DNA from 3 places in the Lelliottia nimipressuralis genome. Region 1 is predicted to be linked to each of the others. Evidence: predicted binding sites of a transcription regulator. Region 1 holds the regulator's gene; each other region holds the start of a gene.
What was found. Region 1 encodes CRP, which controls carbon source genes, mostly activating them, when cyclic AMP is high. Its sites were predicted from a motif close to ATGTGANNNNNNTCACAT; they were not measured.

Region 1 (4,578 bases):
GCTTTGCCAGTGCAGTGAAGAAGATCGTTCAGGGCTAATGGAGTCGCGGCTTCGTTTTGTTCCGACCTACGGAGCCGCAAACCTCACGACGTCTTACGGCGCATAATCCGCGTCAGCCAAATCCCGTGATGCGGACGCTGACGCCATGCCACCGACGAAATGGTGTGCATGGTGTTCAGATGTCCTATTACGCGCTGTAAATGCTGCTCCAGAGTGCTCATCGGCCCGTGGGTGAGCGTCTCTGGCGCTTCCAGAATGTTCGAGTCTCCCGACTCTCCCGGCGCGTCGTACTCCAGACGCTGCTGACAACGCTGCAATGCAATTTCACACGACTGCAAATAGCGCTGCGCCAGATCCGGCGTCAGCATCGTGTGCTCGCGCGCCAGGGTCGTCATCGCGTTAATGTGTTCGACGATGAACTGGCTGTGCGTCACCCACAGTTTCATATCTGCCAGATAGTCTGAATTAAAGCCCGGCTCCTGCATCGCCTGGTTGAGGGAGTTATACAGCGCGTTGTGCGCCTGGTTGACCTTCATGCGCTCGTACGCCAGCGGCGAAGGTTTGGGATCGTCGCTCAGGATCAGACGAATGGCCTGCTGGTCCGCTTCAAGGGCGTCGTGGGCGTTCTGGCGCAGCAGCCCGCTCTGCCACTGTGGCCACAGCCAGACCATGCCGCCAAAGGCGATCAGACAGCCAATCAATGTATCCACCAGTCGCGCCACGATAAACTGTTCGCCGTTCAGGGTCAGCAGTTGCAGGGTATATACCGCCGTCACTGTAAACCCAACCATTGCCCAGCCGTAGTTTTTGCGGATGATCAGATAGCCGACCAGGGTAATGACCAGCATTCCCAGCAGGGTATAGCCGTCAGGAACATGGAAGTGCAGTGTGATACCGGCAATCACCAGCCCGGCAAACGTCCCGAGCGCACGGTGCAGTATTCGCACGCGCGTCGCGCCATAGCCATTCTGCGTGACAAACAGCACGGTCATTAAAATCCAGTAGGGCTTGGGTAAGTGCAGCGCGACGCCCATCAGGCTGGCGATGCTCAGCATCACGCTGATGCGTGCGGCATTGCGCAGGGCGGAAGATTTCAGTGATAAATAGCTTTTCAGTGCCGGTAGCAGCGGCAGACGCTTTTGTTTATCGGCCATCAGGTCGCGCGGGTAGAGCGGGCGCTGAGTGCGCAACACGCGTGCGATGCGGCTAAAGTGCCACGCGCAAAACTGCCCAACCGGATTATCCGGATGCTGACGGGCAATTTTCTCCAGCGCGCCCAGCTGTTTATCCATTGTAAAACGCGTGGGATAACGGTGGTAAAGAATATCGTCAGCCAGCACCCGCAGGCGGGCCGCGACCGTCTGGGCATTCCAGCGGATCACCGCTTCGGCGTGGCTGCGCTCCACCAGTTTTTGCACCTCCTGCGGGTGATGCAGACTGACCGAAATATGCTCCTGTAGATCAAGCCCCACCTGGAAGACGCGCAGCAGTCGCTTGTATTCATGGTTTTTATTGGCCGCCAGCATATGCAGCTGCTGATAGCACTGGCTGATTAAGTCGACCACTTTTTGCTGGCGCGTAAGCAGCGGGGGCAATGATTTTTCCGGGTCTGTGTGTTGCGTCAGCAGGGTGTATTTGGCTTCGCAATAGTCCGCGAGCTGGACGTAGAGCAGGCTCAGGGATTCGCGCAGGGGCTGCTCCCGCCACATCCAGAACCAGAACCAGTTAAACAGCCCGTACCACAGGGTACCGAACGTATAGATCAGCAGCGGCTCCCAGACGGGCATATTTCCGGCGAGGCTCAGTGTGAAAATAGCGGCTATCAGTGAGGCGGGCAGTAGGCGAGCGTGCAGCGAACTGATCTCCGCCGTGACGCCCAGCGTCATAGCCAGCACGGTCAGGATTAACGGCAGCGGGATATCACGGGCCAGCAGCAGCTGCACGGCCAGGCTACATCCGGCGAACAGGCAGCCGCCGATAATCAGGCGTTTGAAAAAGCGTTTATGCGGTGTATCGAGACCGGCAATGTTGCAGCAGGCAGGAACGAGAGAGAACAACAGCCCATGTTGCAGATGGCCCAGGATTAAACCGACAGCCACGGGAAGACATAACACCAGAGTTTGACGTAGTGCGTAGTTAACTTCGGGGTGATAAATCAGCCTGCGCCACATGATCGTCAGAGACAAAAACGGCGTGACACCTCGCGATGGCACGCCGTTCGTTCCGGAATTAACGCGTTCCGTAGACCACGATAGTTTTACCGTGAGCGGAGATCAGGTTTTGATCTTCCAGCATTTTCAGGATACGGCCAACGGTTTCACGAGAACAGCCGACGATCTGACCAATCTCCTGACGGGTAATTTTAATTTGCATACCGTCCGGGTGGGTCATGGCGTCAGGTTGTTTCGCCAGGTTCAGCAGGGTCTGCGCGATGCGGCCTGTTACGTCCAGGAAGGCGAGGTTACCCACTTTCTCGGAAGTGACCTGCAGGCGGCGAGCCATCTGCGAAGAAAGACGCATCAGGATGTCCGGGTTCACCTGGATCAGCTGGCGGAATTTCTTATAGGAGATCTCTGCAACTTCACACGCGGTTTTCGCACGCACCCAGGCGCTACGTTCCTGGCCTTCTTCAAACAGGCCCAGTTCACCGATGAAATCGCCCTGGTTCAGATAAGAAAGGATCATCTCTTTCCCTTCTTCATCTTTGATCAGCACTGCCACCGAGCCTTTGACGATGTAATACAACGTTTCCGCTTTTTCACCCTGGTGAATCAGCGTGCTCTTCGATGGGTACTTATGAATGTGGCAATGAGACAAGAACCATTCGAGAGTCGGGTCTGTTTGCGGTTTGCCAAGCACCATGCGCTGTTATCCTCTGTTATAAGCTGTCTCAGAGTCAAAATCGCATCCTGACTCTGGGGTTGCAATCGAATTCTTACCCGTACCTGGGAAGTGGCTGTCGCACTGTTCGCAGCCAGTAAAGTTTGATGTCCTCTGCATACATGTGTAACGTCAATGTATTACTGTAGCATCGAGACTGTTTTAGCATAGCTTTAGCCGCGTGTCTCCTGGTGTCTCGCTTCAGCATGATGCAGGTCGCCTTCCGTTGCGAGAATTGTAACGCACGCGTAATCTGTTCGGAAAAATGCAACTTTGGAGTTAATGAAAATGCAAGCGCGTGTGAAATGGGTTGAAGGTTTAACGTTCCTTGGCGAATCCGCTTCAGGACACCAGATTTTGATGGACGGCAACTCCGGAGATAAAGCGCCAAGCCCGATGGAAGTGGTACTGATGGCGGCGGGCGGATGCAGCGCGATTGACGTGGTTTCGATTCTGCAGAAAGGTCGTCATGACGTGACGGACTGCGAAGTGAAGCTGACCTCAGAGCGTCGCGAAGAGGCGCCACGTCTGTTTACGCACATCAACTTGCATTTTATCGTCACCGGTAAAGAGCTGAAGGATGCGGCGGTTTCCCGTGCGGTGGATCTGTCTGCGGAGAAGTACTGCTCCGTGGCGCTGATGCTGGAAAAAGCGGTGAACATTACGCATTCCTACGAAGTGATCGACGCTTAACACTACGCCCGGTAGCGCTACGCTTGCCGGGCCTGTCACCGCATGATTCAGCCGGATAGCGAAGCGCTCCCCGGCGACTGAACTCAGGCGATCTTCTTGCCTTCCATCAGCCGTTGCACCAGCGGCATCATGATCAGCTCCATCGCCAGCCCCATCTTCCCGCCCGGGACCACTAATGTATTGATATGGGAAATGAATGAGCCCTGCAGCATCGCCAGCAGCCAGGGGTAATCAATGTCTTCCAGATTGCGGAAGTGAATCACCACAAAACTCTCGTCCAGCGACGGAATTGTTTTCGCCGCAAACGGGTTAGAGGTGTCCACCGTCGGGACGCGCTGGAAGTTGATGTGGGTCCGCGAGAACTGCGGCGTCAGGAAGTTGATGTAATCTTCCATCGAGCGCACGACCGAATCCATCACCGCTTCACGCGAATGGCCGCGCTCGCTCATGTCACGGGTCAGCTTCTGAATCCACTCCAGATTGACAATCGGCACCACGCCGACCAGCAGATCCACGTGGCGTGCCACATCGTGCTGTGGAGTCACCACGCCGCCGTGCAAGCCTTCATAAAACAACACGTCCGTTGGCTCCGGCAGGGGCTGCCACGGGGTGAATGTGCCAGGAACCTGATTCCATGGCACCGCTTCATCGTAGGTGTGCAGATATTTACGCGACTGACCTTTGCCCGTGTGGCCGTAGTCCTGAAAAGTTTGTTCCAGCAGGCCAAAGTCGTTGGCGTCTGGCCCGAAATAGCTGATGTGTTTACCTAAATCCCGGGCCTTACGAATAGCCATGTCCATTTCAGGACGGGTGAAGCGATGAAAACTGTCGCCCTCAACCTCGGCAGCGCGCAGATTGAGCTGTGCGAAAATCTTGCGAAAAGCGAGGCTGGTGGTGGTGGTTCCCGCACCACTCGAACCCGTAACGGCAATAACCGGATGTCTGGCGGACATAGCAACTCCCTGACTGGAAAGATGGAACAATCAACCGCGAAACTGATTGCGC
Region 2 (4,578 bases), 800 kb from region 1:
GTATGAGAGCGGATTGACCACGACGACATAATTCCCGCGCTGCATATAAGTCATTTTATAACCAGCAAAAAAGGGCGTATCGCGGAAATAATAGATAGAGACGTCAGGTTTTCGTTTGTAATTGGCGTCAGGTATCAGATACGGCTTATCGGGAGTCATTACCGTGGAGCAGAGAAACTGCTGGCCTTCGGCATAAATTAAATCGGACACATACAGACGGCCACGCACAACGTTCAACATATATTGCCGATGGGCGGGGGAACAAATCTCTCCCTGATATTTTTCGGCGGCGTCGCGGGCTAAATCAACCTGTTCAATTACCAGTTCAGTTTTATCTAAAGCGAGTTGCGCAAAGGAGCGTAGCTGACTGCTTGTTTCGGTGACGGCTCTTAGCTGGGCAAACCATAGCGCCAGCATCACCGGTAGCAAAACTACCATGATGATCCCGACTACCCTCAGCACCTTGCGCCGTGCGCTACGATTCATTTCCGCCCTATATCCCTGCAATATGTGTGCCTGTAGTAATGAAGGCCGGATGCTTTGATAAACAGGTGATTACGTTGCATGAATCATGCGAAGTTAGCAACTGACTTTTATCATCAGAAACCCAATATTTGGTTATGACGATATTATTTGTCCGTAAGCCAAACTTAAAGAATGCGTGCCGTTTTTATTAAGGAAAATAAATATCAAGACTTAACGGTGAGTTTTAAGATAACACAACAGAGGATCATTGATTAAGCCAAACTCACGACAGCATGAAAAAAGCTCAGCGTGATCATGAATTTTCAGACTTATTGGATACGGCTTACCCCGATATTGATTTATAAATAATCAATGGCAATCACCGTTTTCCCTCTGCCGCTTCGTTTTGCATCATATAAAGCTTTGTCGGCGCGGGTAAGCAGCGACGAGGTATCGCGCTGTCCACGCCCGACCTCCACCACTCCGGCACTAAAGGTGAGGAGCAGAGATTTATCGCCCACCCACATCGGCCGCTCCAGCAGTGCCGCGCGCAGTTTTGTCGAGAGGGCTATAGCCGCTTCACAGTCCGCCTCTGAGAGTAGAAGTAAAAACTCTTCTCCGCCAACCCGCCCCAGCGCGGAATGTGCGGGGCTTAACTCGCGCAGGCGATCGCAGAAGTGGATCAGCGCAGCATCACCCACCTGATGGCCCCACTCGTCGTTGATCTGCTTGAAATAATCCAGGTCAAACATCAGCACGCAGAAAGGGCTATCGTGCGATTGATTGCGCTCAAGAGCGCTCTGCAGCGCCTGTAAAATCGCCGAACGATTCAAGCAGCCGGTCAGGTCGTCGGTGGTGGCTTTCAGCGCCAACTGCTGCTCGGCTTTTTTACGCTCGGTGATATCCAGACCAATATTCAGAATAGAGCCGTCCGGCAGCAGAATGTTCGACCACAGAATGGTGAGTTCTTCCCCGTCTTTACGGATCGGATGCCACTCGTACATATCTTTCAGAGGCGACACATGGACCGATTCGCGGACCCGCTGCCGCACTTCCGGATCGGGATAAAAGAGCGCCAGAGGATCGGGATACATATTGATCTCCGCCATCGTCCAGCCAAATATCTTTTCACACTCCATATTCCACAGTACGCAGCGATTACGCCGATCAAAAGAGTTCATTAATACCGGCGCGCGTTCAAATAACGTTTTGTATTGCGTCACCACCAGCTGCATCTCTTTTGCCGTTCGCTCGCGGGAAATCATATCGGCAAAATAATCTTTTAATTTTTCGACCAGCACGACCACCACATTTTTCAGCGTCGGTAATGCACACAATCGTTGCGAAAACCCCAGGAAGAAATAGCCGTTGCAGCTGCCATCCCGGGAAGAGAGTTTACATAACACGCCGCTTTGTAATTGCACATAACCCGGATGCTGGGCGTTAAAAAGCGAGCGGCCAATATTTTCTTTCCAGTAAATGGCGCGCCACGAGCGGTGATGACGCTTCATCAGCGTGCTGGCAAGAAAATCGGTCACTTCAAAAGAGTGGCAGGTGACATCACCCGCGCAAACCACGCGCGGCAAGCCGCTATCATCATCCACACTCACCCACGCCAGCGCCGAACCCAGCGAGCGGTTGATCGTTTCCAGCATCTCAGTCAGCGAACACTGGGACGTTAACAGCGGCATCAATTTTGCTAAAGCATGCAAAGCCTGCATGCTGTCGTTAACAATTTCGCGGCATGTCTCTTTCATCATGTTTATTCGCAGGTCGTTGAAACTTAGAAAACAGGCGCAACGAATAACTCAGGATTCGAATAATCTCATTGAGAGCTTTTATTCCAGGCAACGCATAAATATGTGAAAAATTGCATGTGTGTGTGAATAATAAGTGACACCAGAGAATAAAAAGCAATGAATTCAGTAACCTGAATTATTAATTGTGTATATTTTATTGTCCGTTCAAGCATAAGCCATAGGTCTAATACTGTAAATATTGTACAGACCCCTCCTGGCTGTAGAGACTTTTGTATCTCAATGAATTCGTTATAAAGACGTACATGAAATCACGATTAGTCTGCAAAGATATATTTTGCGTACCCCTTCTTTTACTGAGAAGGGTTAAAAAGCGCACATTTTTGCCGCAACGAGACTGGCGAATAAAAGAACAAATGTGATATAGTTCACACATATTCTGTAACGCGAAACACTGTTTCATTGTTGTTCACACGCTTTTCGAGGATTTGGTTTTATGGCGACCATTACCACCAGCATGGTTTTACTGCGCTGGCCGTTGTTGAGTGCGGTTTTGATGTTTTTAGCCAGCACGCTGAACATTCAATTTCGTAAATCTGACCTTGCGGGGCTGGCGGTGATTAGCACCTTACTGGGCGTGGGCGCTGCATGCTGGTTCGCGACGGGATTACTGGGTATCACCATGGTGGACGTGGCGACGATCTGGGGCAACATGAAAGAGGTGATGATCGAAGCGATGAGCCATACTCCGCCTGACTGGCCGATGGTCATTACCTGATCGCTGCGTGTTTAGTCCTCACATCCCGGCCCTCTCACATAGAGAGAGGGTCAGGATAGCAGGCACAAGCCGTTAGAAAATGCCCTTCTGCCGCACCTTCTTCATCTTCTCCGTCGGCGCATCCACCTGACTCAAATCCAGCTCCTCTTTGCCACTCGCCGCACGCTCAGGTTCCGCCGCCGTTTTCCCGGCCATTCTTAACTGCTGTAACGCCAGCTTCTGCTGCTCCAGCAGCGGCTTCAGGGCCGCAACTTCGTCACGAATCATCTGTAACTGCGCCAGCTGCTCTGCGGAAGTATCCACCGCTTTTTCCGGCACAGACTCCTGCGGCGTCAATTCCTCCAGCAGCTGCGCGAGCGTTAGCGTTTCGCGCCCCAGCGATTCCGCCACATGGTGGCACAGGGACGGGTCCATCAGGTGCAGCTGCAGGCCCGCCAGGTAGACGTCACGGTGGAACGCGCGGATCTCCATATTCGTGTCGTCAATACTGGCAGACTTGTCCATGGACTGATGCCACTTTTGCAGCTGCTGCATCGCGCGCAGATCCGCGCGCGACTGGTCTGGCGTCAGGTGCAGGGACAGATTGACGCGGCGAATCTGTCCCTTACACATCGTCACCCACCTCGGCCATTAACGGCTCCTCGACCGTCTGCGCACCGGCGTCAGAGTGGTACAGGCAGATTTCGCGCGACAGGGCGCTCTGCGGATTTTCAATGCTCACCACGCGATCGCCGAGGGTCGCGTAGACGTCGCGAATCGCCCCTTCGATCAGGTGCGCACCGCCGCCGACCAGGTAAACGCGGTTCGGGTTTTTGGCGAATTTTTTCGCTTCGTAAGCGACCTGATCGCCCAGCTCCTGAATTTTAATCTCAATCTTTTCGAGGATGTCGTCGATGCGCGATTCGTCGTTAATCACGCTTTTTACAAAGTTAAGATCGTGGCGGCGCTTGATCAGCTCATTCGCCACCAGATAGCTGGAGTCACTGTCGGCAGCGGCCAGCAGTTTGCGCGTCGCGTCCGTCACCATCGCCACGCCGATTTCGTTGTTGCCGTAGATGGCCGACACATCGTCAAATTCGCCAATCACCACGCCCATATCCAGGGTGGTGCCGCCGCAGTCGATCACCAGCGATTTGGTAAATTCATTAACGTTCGAGTTGAGCAGATGGGACAGCGCCGCAGGCAGGCTCTCCGGCATCACCTGCACATCCACGATGCGGAACAGCTCGCCTTTGTTCAGGGTGATATCGCGCATCAGATTCTGGCGCTTCGCTTCGATGCGTTCTTCGTTACGCTGACAGTCGTCCGGCTTGTAGAACTGGGTGATCGGTAAGGTCACAATCACCTCTACGTCGCACGGCGTTACCCCGGTCTGAAGCAGGGCGTGATGCACCGCCAGCAGGTTTAGATCGTCATATTGATAATCGATATGGGTGGTGGAGAGCGCCTTATCGGACGTGGCATCGTAGGTGTATTTGGTGGTGCCGATGGTGTAGTTGTGCACCGCCTGGCCGCGCAGCAGCGCCGCGCTCTTCCAGTCTTTGCGGAAGGAGTTTGGCGAGACCACGGTCTTCAGGG
Region 3 (4,578 bases), 1.8 Mb from region 1:
TTGCTCTTCTCTATGTTTGACGCATAGCAGGCTGTGATTAAGGATTTGCGTTTATTGAATGTAATAATTCTGGCCCCTGATTTTTCACATTCCCTACGGCGCGCGTCACGGCGTGCCAGATAAACTTGTCGGCTGGCACAGAACCATCAGCGATAATCTCTTCCGCTTCTTTCCCGACAACGTCCTGACGCATCCATTCCCGGGCCGCTTCTGGCGACAGAACCAAAGGCCGGCGGTCGTGAATGTCGACAAGGCCTTTATCTGCTGCAGACGTCACAATCAAAAATCCTTCTGCTTCGTCACCGCGTTCGAACGGCGTGCTGCCGATCGCTGCCATGAATATTGGCTGACCGTCGGCCCGGTGGATGAAGTAGGGTTGTTTCTTGTCGCCTTCCTTCTTCCATTCAAACCATCCATCAGCAAAGCAGATCGCTCGGCCATGTTGCCAGAGAGGTTTAAACATTCTACTGGTGGCCGCCGTCTCGACACGCGCGTTAATCAGTGGCGGTTTATCCCACCACCCGGGCGCGTATCCCCAGAACACCGGATCGAGATGCAGTTCCTCGTCTCGTTCGCTCAGCAGCAGCACTTTGGTTCCGGGCGCGACGTTGTACCGGCCAATAGGTTCCGGGTCGTATGGAATGTCGCGGTCGGCTTCATCAGCCAACAGAGCCAGATAGTCATCGCGGGTCATTGATTGTGAAAAGCGTCCACACATAGAAACCTCCAGCCAGTCAGACTGAAAGTATAGGGCAGGGAGAAAAATTGGTGCGCACCGTAAAATATTTGATTTATGGCACGGGCATGATGTCGGATGAGACGGGCGTGGTAAAGCGGAACGTGGCGAAACTGGAAGGAGCTACGCAAAACGCCGCTGAAAAAAAAGCACGCTTCGTACAAAGTGTACATTTAAGCGTGCTTTTAATCATAATCACACATCAAGATTGGTGTTAAATTATTGATGTATATGACTACTTTGTTTTATTTATTACTTATCGTCATGAGGCATATGACGATAGATATACACACCGCTGAGCAGCGTGAAAATCAGCGTCAACGCCGTCAGGCCAAAGACCTTGAAGTTGACCCAGATATTCTGCGGCAGCCAGAACGCAATGTAGATATTCGCCAGCCCGCAGAGGATAAAGAACAGCGCCCAGGCGATATTCAGGCGCGACCACACTTCCTGAGGAAGGGTGATCTCTTTTCCTAGCATGCGCTGAATCAGCGGTTTGTTCATCACCCACTGGCTGAACAGCAGCGCACCCGCGAACAGCGCGTAAATGACCGTCACTTTCCATTTGATAAATTCATCGTTATGGAAGAACAGGGTTAATCCACCAAACACCGCCACCAGTACAAAGGTGATCAGCGCCATTTTTTCGACTTTACGGTAACGCACCCAGCTGTAAATCAGCACCACGGCCGTCGCGACGATCAACGCGGCTGTGCCGGCATAGATGTCGTAGAGCTTGTAAAACGCGAAAAACACGACCAGCGGTAAAAAATCAAGAAACTGCTTCATTCTTCGATTCCATTATCTGCTTTCAGGGAAACTATTGGCGAATCAACATATACAGGCGGAATAAATAGACCAGCAACACGGCTGAAATCAGGTTACTCAGCGTGTTTGCAACCACCGCACCGACGTTTGGCGTCAATACCGCAAAGTTCGGTGCAAACAGCAGCAGCAGGGTTTTGGCCAGCAGCCAGCTGATCACCGCCGGGGCCACCAGGCGCATATTTGCCCATGCCAGTTTTACACTGCTGCGCATGGCTGTAAATATTCCCATCTTGTCCTGCACCAGCATCACCGGGGCGAACGAGAGGATAATTGCCAGCAGTACACCCGGCACGACCACCAGCATCACCCCAATCTGCACCAGCATGGTGGTCAAAAAGATCAGGATGAACAGTTTAGGCAGTACAGGCGCACTGGCACCGATGGCGCGCAGGGCGCTGACGCGATGTCCCGCAGAAATGAGCTGAACCATCAGCAAGACACCGCCCGCCAGAATCGCATTACCGATCAAACCCGAGAAGGTCGATGCCGCAGAGGCGCGCAGCAAAATCTGCTGCTGTTCTGGCGTCATGTTCTGAACCAGATCAAATAGCCCGCCGCTGCCGGCGAGATGATCGCCCTGGCTCAGGGTGGCAATTTGATCATCACTCGGCGAAAACGCATGGCCAAGCACCACCGTGATAAACGCGCAAAGCAAGGCGATCAGTAAAAAAGTAATGAACTGATTGCGGAAGAAATTCCCCGTGTCACGGTAGACGGACTTCGCCGTGATAGACATGCACTCTCCTTGAGTATTGCAGGTATTAATAAGCGGGCAATTGTACCCTGGATAACTCTGTCGTGGCAGCACCATGACTTGTATGGAAAAGCATATCTTTGTAAAGCCTCGGTCATTTTGCAAAATTGACCTGAGACGAGAATATGCATGTCCGTTTGCACGGCAAAAATTAATCTGGATCAATGAATGTTAAATTACCAGACCAAGTGTGATCTGAGTTAGATCACTTGTTACTTATTTATGAGTATATTCACCGCGCCAATAAAACCACAACGATGGAGCGGATATGAAAAAGTTAGCAGTGGCAGCCCTGATCTTAAGCAGTATTTCTGGCGGTGCGTACGCACATGAAGCGGGCGAGTTCTTTATTCGTGCGGGTTCGGCAACGGTTCGTCCGACAGAGGGATCGGACAATGTGCTGGGGAGTCTGGGCGGCTTTAACGTCAGCAACAATACCCAACTGGGCCTGACGTTCACCTATATGGCAACGGAAAATGTCGGTATTGAACTTCTGGCGGCAACGCCATTCCGCCACAAAGTCGGCACCGGTCCGACGGGAAATATTGCAACGGTTCATCAGCTCCCGCCAACCCTGATGGCGCAGTGGTACTTTGGTGATGCCAGCAGCAAAGTGCGTCCGTATATCGGTGCAGGTGTGAACTACACCACCTTCTTCGACGAGAAGTTTAACGATACGGGTAAAGAGAATGGTCTTTCCGATCTGAGTCTGAAAGATTCCTGGGGTGCTGCGGGGCAGGTCGGGCTGGATTATCTGATCAACCGCGACTGGCTGCTGAACATGTCCGTCTGGTATATGGATATCGACACCGACGTGCGCTTCAAGGCTGGCGGCGAACAGCAGAGCGTTCATACGCGCCTGGACCCATGGGTGTTTATGTTCTCGGCGGGTTATCGTTTCTGATTGCTTCGACGCTCGTAAAAAACTGGTCGTACTGCGGCCAGTTTTCATTGATCAACGCTATGCCACCAGCTCCGGCATATGCTTAAGTACAAACTCCAGCACTTTCTCACCGTCCAGTGAGGCAAACGGATAGCTTTCGATAACCGTGATCGGCTGGCCTTCGCCAATCACTGCCCGTAATTCTTCAAGCTTATATTGAATATGCGGCGCGACTAAAAAGGCGTCAAAAGCCGGGGCGACGCTGGCGAAATTATCCAGCCCGACGGCGCTTATCAGCAGTTTCATTCCGCGCGCATCAGCAGCATGCTGCATTTTCCTGGCAAGCGACTGGGCGGTATTGCCGAACAGACAACATATCAGTAACTTTTTCATCAGATTATCCTCATGGAAACTGTGGATACAGTATTCTTCGTGATAAAAAGAAAATGAGAGCTAACGCAACGTGTTGGTTGTTTTTTCATCGGCAATGCGGAGGGAACAACGTTCCCGCTGGGGAACGTTGTGAGAGGGGCGTTACTTCTGAATCAAATAGCGAATGGTCGGGCCGTCCTGCTGAATATCTAACACGGTATAGCCGTGATTTTTGGCATCCAGTGGAATGTTATTGATCGACTGAGGACAATCGCTCACCACCTCCAGAATTTCCCCTTTCTTCAGTTGCGGCAGGGCTTCGAGGGTGGCGACGGCCGGGTACGGACAAGGTTCGCCAACCATATCGAGGCGATAATCAGGGACAATTTGCGTCATGCCACATTCTCCTGTGTTTCAGTGTTACGCGCGGTGCGACGAAAGAATCGTTTCTCCTGGGCGATAACCAGTAAAAAGGCGATCAACAGCAGGGCGTAGGTGACCAGCAGCCCGCCCAACGGACCAAAGGTGTTCAGCAGATTGACCTTATCCCAGCTAGTGGCGAGTGCAGGCGAGAGATCGTCCCAGTAATAGGCCAGAATAGTCGAGCCGATGACGTTGCCGAGACCGACCCACCAGTAGTGTACCTGTCCTTCTACAGCACGGTACATCCAGCCGGTTTCGCATCCGCCCGCCAGCACAATACCGAAGCCAAACAGCAAACCGCCAATCACCGCGTTCGGGCCGGCCCACATGATTTTTGGCTCCACGCCCAGCTGCACATAGCTGAAAATACCGATGGCGCTGACCGCCATCCCGGCAATGATCGCTTTTGCCATCATGGTGCGGCCGGTGATCCACATATCGCGGAACGCCGAGGTAAAGCAGATTTGCGCGCGTTCGATCAGCAGCCCAAAGCCGACGCCAAACAGCATCGCCAGCCCCAGTTTTGGCTGATTAAATGCGGTACACAGTGCCCACGCAATCATCGCGAAAAAGACCAGCATC

Region 2: ACB496_RS01625 (YjcB family protein) is a predicted target of CRP. The motif match lies at 2,639-2,656, and genes of this name have one in related genera.
Region 3: ompW (outer membrane protein OmpW) is a predicted target of CRP. The motif match lies at 2,512-2,529, and genes of this name have one in related genera.

What each region holds. Positions count from the first base shown of each region.
Region 1 is NZ_CP167172.1:4,250,937-4,255,514, reverse strand. Features, by position in the region: gene ACB496_RS20500 (aspartate aminotransferase family protein) at 1-38, shown strand, start outside; gene ACB496_RS20495 (YccS/YhfK family putative transporter) at 84-2,171, opposite strand; gene crp (cAMP-activated global transcriptional regulator CRP) at 2,230-2,862, opposite strand; gene ACB496_RS20485 (OsmC family protein) at 3,169-3,573, shown strand; gene ACB496_RS20480 (phosphoribulokinase) at 3,657-4,526, opposite strand; gene ACB496_RS20475 (YheU family protein) at 4,557-4,578, opposite strand, start outside.
Region 2 is NZ_CP167172.1:338,687-343,264, reverse strand. Features, by position in the region: gene ACB496_RS01635 (EAL domain-containing protein) at 1-486, opposite strand, end outside; gene ACB496_RS01630 (diguanylate cyclase) at 825-2,222, opposite strand; gene ACB496_RS01625 (YjcB family protein) at 2,719-3,000, shown strand; gene ACB496_RS01620 (hypothetical protein) at 3,073-3,612, opposite strand; gene parM (plasmid segregation protein ParM domain-containing protein) at 3,605-4,578, opposite strand, start outside.
Region 3 is NZ_CP167172.1:2,440,700-2,445,277, reverse strand. Features, by position in the region: gene ACB496_RS11485 (SOS response-associated peptidase) at 38-718, opposite strand; gene ACB496_RS11480 (septation protein A) at 989-1,525, opposite strand; gene ACB496_RS11475 (YciC family protein) at 1,557-2,300, opposite strand; partial or broken gene ACB496_RS11470 (YkgJ family cysteine cluster protein) at 2,326-2,412, opposite strand; gene ompW (outer membrane protein OmpW) at 2,587-3,222, shown strand; gene ACB496_RS11460 (PTS sugar transporter subunit IIB) at 3,280-3,594, opposite strand; gene yedF (sulfurtransferase-like selenium metabolism protein YedF) at 3,736-3,969, opposite strand; gene yedE (selenium metabolism membrane protein YedE/FdhT) at 3,966-4,578, opposite strand, start outside.